One region of the Weissella paramesenteroides genome, then DNA from elsewhere that is predicted to be linked to it. Evidence: a T-box and tRNA genes for the amino acid it is inferred to sense, from the RefSeq annotation. Region 1 holds a T-box; the other holds one or more tRNA genes.

Region 1 (3,498 bases):
GTCTGCTCGATTAGGTGTAATTCCTGTCTCAAGGACATCATCATCTAATCCAAGCACAGTCAAAGCATCTTCACCTGGTTTCAAATCGGCAGCATCAACATCATTGAATACCCAAATTCCCTCTTCAAAATCTTTTGGTGCAACTTTATCTTCAAAGCCAAGCTCTTGTAATGCAGCTAACATACCATTTGATACTTCACCACGTAGTTTACCTTTACGAATTTTTTTATTATCGCCAATGACCGAACCATGCTTGGCCAAGATAACAGTTTGGCCCTCAGCAACATTTGGTGCACCAGTGACAACTTGAATTGGTTCATCTTCACCAGCATCTAGTTGCGTAATTACCATATGGTCTGAATCTGGGTGTGGCACAACTGATAAGACCTTAGCAATAACAACCTTTTTCATATTTCCCTTTGGTTGATACTGTCCCTCGATTTCAACCGCTGTACGAGAAATTTTTTCTGCTAATTGTGATGCAGGTAATGCAATTGGTAAATAATCACGTAACCAATTTACTGAAACTTTCATTTTGTCTTATCCTTTCTGATCAAATTGCGTTAAGAAACGCACATCATTCAAGTAGAAGTTACGAATATCTTCTACCCCATACTTAAGCATTGCGAAACGATCAGGGCCAAGACCAAAGGCAAAACCGCCATAAACGTCTGGATCAATACCAGACTTACGCAAAACATTTGGATGTACCATTCCTGCACCAAGGACCTCAATCCACTCAATATCCTCTGGATTCATATCTGGTGTCACTGCATGCCATGAAATATCAACCTCAACGGATGGTTCAGTGAATGGAAAGTATGATGGACGCAAACGAATATCATGGGCTTCACCAAATAAATTATGGGCAACTGCTAATAAGGTACCTTTTAAATCACCCATGGTAATATGCTTGTCAATCACAAGACCTTCCATTTGATGGAACTGATGTGAATGTGTCGCATCATCAGTATCACGACGGTACACACGACCAGGAGAGACCATTTTCAAAGGTCCTTTGCTAAAGTCATGCGCTTCCATCGTACGTGCTTGAACTGGAGAAGTTTGCGTGCGCATTAAAATTTCAGGTGTGATGTAGAACGTATCCTGCATATCCCGGGCTGGGTGATCTTTAGGTAAATTCATGCGTTCAAAGTTATATTGATCTTCTTCAACCTCTGGTCCTTCAATTACTTGATAACCCATGCCGATAAATTGATCTTCCAGATTTTCAATAATTTGTTGTAGCACATGTGGCTGACCTTGTTGGACAGTACGTCCTGGTAAGGTTACATCAATTGCTTCAGCTGCTAACTGCGCATCCAAAGCAATTGCTTCTAAGCGTGTTTGCCGCTCAGCAATCGCTGCCGTCAATACATCACGTACCTCATTGGCCAATGCACCAACTACTGGACGTTCCTCTGGTGTCAAATTTTTCATGCCGCGTAGCACTTCAGTTAGCGGACCTTTTTTCCCTAACCAATGTACTCGTACTTGATTCAATGCTTTAACATCGGCTGCATCATTAATTTGTGTTAATGCTTCATCGCGCAATGTCGTGAGCTCATCTTGTAAACTCATTTCTCTTCTCCCTTAATATTCATAAACTTTTGCAAATAAAAATCCCTTCGATAAATAACTTATCGAAGGGACGCTAATTAACGTGGTACCACCCAAAAAATTCAGTAATCTTACAAAGATTACCCTCAGTTATCTGTTAACGGTGATAGACCGCATCAACTTTTCACTGATGAACTCCTGACTGAAATTCAGTGCTTCCAAAGACAGGCTCTCACCACTTCCTGCTCGCTAATCTTTAAAAAGGTACCTACTAGGTCATTCATTGTTTCTTGCTCTATTGTACAAACTTTATTTTAACTTTTCAAGTTTCTATTTTGCAGGGCACTGCCACTTATCTGACCACTCATGAATTGCCGTCATCATATCACGCATTGATTCACCACGTGCTGTTAACGCATATTCAATCAAAGCCGAATCATCATAAGTACGTCGCTCAACAATATCTGCAGCTTCTAACTCCTTCAAACGTTCAACTAACACGCGGTCTGAACATTTTGATACTGATTGTGCTAGGTCTTTAAAACGGCGTGGTCCATTGACAAGCAATGTTTCAATAATCATACCATTCCATTTGCGACCAAGAATCTCAAAGGTTGCGACAAACTTATCACATAATTTATTTTCACATAATTCTGCAGCATCGGTCGCCTTATCGGTTACAACTACCATATTTTTTCTCCTTAACTAGCTATATTTCTCTTCTCGTATATTCATTCTATGCTTTACTTACAAAAAATGCACGGAATAACTTCTAATTCCCACATGACCCATTATATCGTCATTTATTGCGCACGAAAAGAGGCGATTTGACAGAAGGTGTATACTTATCTAGGAAAATTTTTTGAAAGATAGGTACAGTATTACGTCAAATAGTGACTCCTCTAGCATTTTTAATGCAACTTTTATTCAATTGTTTATTATTCAAATTCTTAGTATGATGACTTTTTACAGTCTATTTGTCATCATTGGTCCATATGCGGTTCATACCTACCATGTTAGTACAACCATTGCTGGCTTAATAACTGGTATGACCATTATTGGTACAATGGTGGCCCGCTTTAGTGCCGGTATCATGACTGCAAAATTTAGTGCTAAAAAATTAACGATTCTAAGCATGATTATTCTCGTACCAATCCTACTTGCTTATCAATACGAAGGTGGGATTATCTACCTGTTGATCATTCGTTTTATTCAAGGATTAGCAGTGGGCTTAACTGGTACAGTTACTAACACAGCAGTCATTAATGTGATTCCTCTTGCACGACGAGCAGAAGGCATCGCATACTTCTCATTAGCCACTATCTTAGGAACCGCATTTGGTCCTTTCTTAGCACTATTGATTGAACAACATTATTCATATACCATCTTATTTTGGTTAGAATTTATTACCGGCGTGATTGCTTTGATTGCTTCATTTCTAATTGACGCAAAAAAAGTCACTATTCAAGCAACGTCAACAAATAAAAAATTTAATTTAAAAACATTGATTGAGCCAAAAGTTCTGGGTATCTCTTTGACCCTTGGCTTTGTTACATTTGGTTATGCTGCTCTACAATCCGAACTAGATTTTTATGCCAGTGATTTAAACTTAGTAACTTTTGCATCTTATTTTTTCTTGGTATATGCCCTGGCCATACTAGTTTCTCGGCCGCTAGTTGGTCGATTAATGGATAATAAAAATGAAAATTATGTTGTTTACCCAGCATTAATTATCTTGGCGATTGGTTTATTTATTCTTGGTAAAATGTCAAACGGCTGGATGATGTTACTTGCTGCCATTTTGATTGGTTTTGGATTTGGTAATTTTCAGTCTGCCGTACAATCAACAACGACACAAATGGTGCCTGCTGATCGTTTAACACAGACAACCGCCACTTATTTTATTTGTTATGAATTTTCATTGGGATTTGGCCCCTC
Region 2 (3,498 bases), 650 kb from region 1:
AACTTTGCTGAAGATGTAAAGTAGATCAGTGGAAACATTGAAAATGGTAGAGCCACTGATAAGAAGACTTGTGAATAAACCAGCAGTTGATCCAATGCGCCTTCGGTTGCCCCAAAGATGATCGTGAAGATGATGATGGGAACCAAAGCTAACCCACGGGTCACTAGACGTTGTAACCACATTGGCATCCGCAAAGTTGTATAACCTTCCATGATAATTTGTGCAGTCAAAGTTCCAGTGATTGTTGAATTTTGACCTGACGCTAGCAAAGCAATGGCGAACAACATACTCAAGAATGGGCTAGCAATCGCGCCGACAATCTCACGATTGTTAAGGGCATTGAACAAATCACCAAAGGCTTCTAAGTCAGAGCCATGACCGAAGAAGAGTGCCGCACCGACAATCAACAACAAGGCGTTAACGATAAAAGCACCAGTCAATTGAATATTTGAATCCCAAGCCGTAAATTTCAATGCTTCCTTAATGCTCTTCTTATCACGTTTTACTTGACGTGTTTGTGAAATTGATGAATGTAGGTAAAGGTTGTGTGGCATAACTGTGGCACCAACAATTCCTAGTGCTAACATCAATTGACTATGATGCAACACTTCCTTGTGTGGCACTAAATTGATTGCTGCGGCACCCATATCGGGCTTTGCCAAAATCGCCATGTACAAAAAGATTCCTAAAATAACCAGAATCAATGTCGCAACAATCGCTTCAATTTTACGGAAACCTAACTTCATTAATAATAGCAGTAGCAACACATCTGCTGCGGTGATCAAAACACCCCACAATAATGGTAAGCCAAATAATAAATGAATGGCGATAGCTGCACCAATTACTTCAGCCATATCAGTTGCCATAATGGCCAACTCAGTCATGATCCAAAGTAACCAACCCACCGCTTTATTCGTACTATCTCTAGTCATTTGCGCCAAATCTTTTTGCGCCACAATCCCTAACTTGGCGGCCATGTATTGTAGCAACATCGCAATTAAACTTGAAATCAAAACAACTGATAACAATAAGTAGTGGTATTGTGCACCACCGACAATTGACGTAATCCAATTTCCTGGATCCATGTACCCAACCGCAACAAGTGCTCCTGGTCCACTCCAAGCCATTAATTTACGTAAAAATCCACCTGTTGTTGGCACCTCAACAGAACCATTGATTTCAGCAAGGCTTTGATTATCTGATTCTGGTGCCGTTGTTTTCTCTACCATCAGTCCTTTTCTCCCATAATGTCTTGTTGGTAATGTCCTCTATCCTAGTATCTAATAAAGTTAACAAAATTCAAACCATTACCTATCATTTCGTTCAAGGTAACCGCTTTCAAAATGTTTTCTTAAGTGAATTGCAATATGTTCTTTTTTCAGTCTTAAATGTTAGTAATGAAAAAAGTTCCATAAACCTAGTTTTTACTAAGTTTATGGAACCTAAAATATGCCGTCGATGGGGGTCGAACCCATACTCCCTTGCGGGAACTGGATTTTGAGTCCAGCGCGTCTGCCAATTCCGCCACAACGGCATGTAATAATTAAATAAGTGAATTAATAATAAACGGTTACACCGAATGCCGTCGATGGGGGTCGAACCCATACTCCCTTGCGAGAACTGGATTTTGAGTCCAGCGCGTCTGCCAATTCCGCCACAACGGCATATTTAATTATTATTATATAAAATTATGTAAAGAGTGAATTATTCTCACTCCAAGGGCGGTAGATGGGGATCGAACCCACGCGTGCCGGAACCACAAACCGGTGTGTTAACCACTTCACCACTACCGCCATCATCAGATAAACAGGGGTAGAGGGAGTCGAACCCCCACCGACGGTTTTGGAGACCGTTGTTCTACCATTAAACTATACCCCTATTTTGAGATGGTTATTATTGATAATACGATGTATTATCAAATGGCGCGGGGCGGAATCGAACCGTCGACACTACGAGCTTCAATCGTATGCTCTACCAACTGAGCTACCGCGCCATTATAAACGGTCACAACGGGATTCGAACCCGTGATCTTTCGCGTGACAGGCGAACGTCATAACCAACTAGACCATGCGACCAATGGACGTTACAGGGATCGAACCTGTGACCCCCTGCTTGTAAGGCAGGTGCTCTCCCAGCTGAGCTAAACGTCCATTCTCTGTTGTCATAAACTCAACAACAGAAATTATTATACCGATATTTTTCAACCTTTGCAACCCTAAACCGCATATGATTTTAATTAAATATACTATCTGGCATATTTTTAGATAAAAAGCTTATATATTTAAGAGATTGTGACACCTACTCATGTCTCATTCCCAACGAAATTTCTATAACTTAACACACAAATCAATTAGGTAATTGCAACTTTGCGTCATTTCCCCTATAATATGTAATCGTGGTGGTAATTATATTAATACATAACATACAAGATGGTAGTGTAGCCAAGTGGTAAGGCAACGGTCTGCAAAACCGTCATCACGGGTTCGATTCCCGCCACTACCTTATAAAAAAGGACAAATTGACAGTGTCGCGTCAATTTGTCCTTTTTGTTTTATCTTCTATTAATTGAGTACTTGTTGCCAAATAGTTGCCATCTTATTATCCGAAAATGCTTGGGCTTTATCATATGCTGCAACAGACATTTGTGTCCATAAATCATCATCAAGCAATAGCTCCGTAACTTTTTGAGCCATCGCCAGGTTTGAACCATCAGGGACAATGTAGCCATTAACGCCATCTTCAATCAATGCGTGCGCACCATATGGCACATCAAAACTAACACTTGGTACACCATAGCTCATCGCCTCAACCAAGTTCATCCCCAAGCCTTCACCAACCGATGTTTGTAAAATAACTTGGGCTTGTTGGTAAGCTTTCTGCAAGACCGCTTCTGATACATAACCACCAAAAGTAACCCGATCAGCAACATTTAACTTAGTTGCTAACTCTTGCAACTCATGCATAATTTCTTGTGTTGCTGCATATCCATAGTATGTCAATGTTGCATCTGGCACAGTTTTAACAACCCGTGCTAAAACTCGTAATGCCTGTTCTGGACGTTTTTCAGAGGATAAGCGGCCAACATAGAGCAATTGATGTGACTGACGCTCAGACAACGTGACACGTGGTTGTGCTAGTGTTTTTTCGTCAACAACAACGTCCGGAGCAACTTTAATATTTAGTTGCGGATAACGAGTCTGCAAATCTCTTTGTTGCGCAATCGTGGGCACCAAAATAGCTGTAAATGCTTGGCCATATCGTTCTAATACATTGAGATATGCCGGATATAATTTACCTCGAACTGGCTGCTTTGTATCGCTGGTATGAATATCATGTAAATAGGCAAATTTATGATTTGTTCCCTGAACACCAGCAATAATATGATCTAGGCCACGCCGGTCTGAAATTAACGTTGTCTCAGACTGTTGACGAGTAATTTCATTTAAAAAGAATAAGAATAGTTGCTCTTCTGTATTAAACCGATAATCATGACCTAAA

The links. The T-box of region 1 lies ahead of pheS (phenylalanine--tRNA ligase subunit alpha). A T-box ahead of a tRNA ligase gene usually reads a tRNA of that ligase, here a tRNA-Phe.
Region 2: it encodes a tRNA-Phe, which carries the amino acid that the T-box ahead of pheS (phenylalanine--tRNA ligase subunit alpha) is inferred to sense. The anticodon was not compared.

Annotation. Positions count from the first base shown of each region.
Region 1 covers NZ_CP130559.1:1,486,645-1,490,142, forward strand. Annotated here, with positions in the region: gene pheT (phenylalanine--tRNA ligase subunit beta) at 1-534, opposite strand, end outside; gene pheS (phenylalanine--tRNA ligase subunit alpha) at 541-1,581, opposite strand; T-box leader at 1,645-1,853, opposite strand; gene QRX23_RS07455 (winged helix-turn-helix transcriptional regulator) at 1,891-2,250, opposite strand; gene QRX23_RS07460 (MFS transporter) at 2,492-3,498, shown strand, end outside.
Region 2 covers NZ_CP130559.1:167,359-170,856, reverse strand. Annotated here, with positions in the region: gene QRX23_RS00840 (Nramp family divalent metal transporter) at 1-1,229, opposite strand, end outside; tRNA gene QRX23_RS00835 (tRNA-Leu) at 1,451-1,534, opposite strand; tRNA gene QRX23_RS00830 (tRNA-Leu) at 1,581-1,664, opposite strand; tRNA gene QRX23_RS00825 (tRNA-His) at 1,721-1,793, opposite strand; tRNA gene QRX23_RS00820 (tRNA-Trp) at 1,808-1,878, opposite strand; tRNA gene QRX23_RS00815 (tRNA-Phe) at 1,921-1,993, opposite strand; tRNA gene QRX23_RS00810 (tRNA-Asp) at 2,002-2,075, opposite strand; tRNA gene QRX23_RS00805 (tRNA-Val) at 2,078-2,150, opposite strand; tRNA gene QRX23_RS00800 (tRNA-Cys) at 2,432-2,502, shown strand; gene QRX23_RS00795 (glycosyltransferase) at 2,562-3,498, opposite strand, start outside.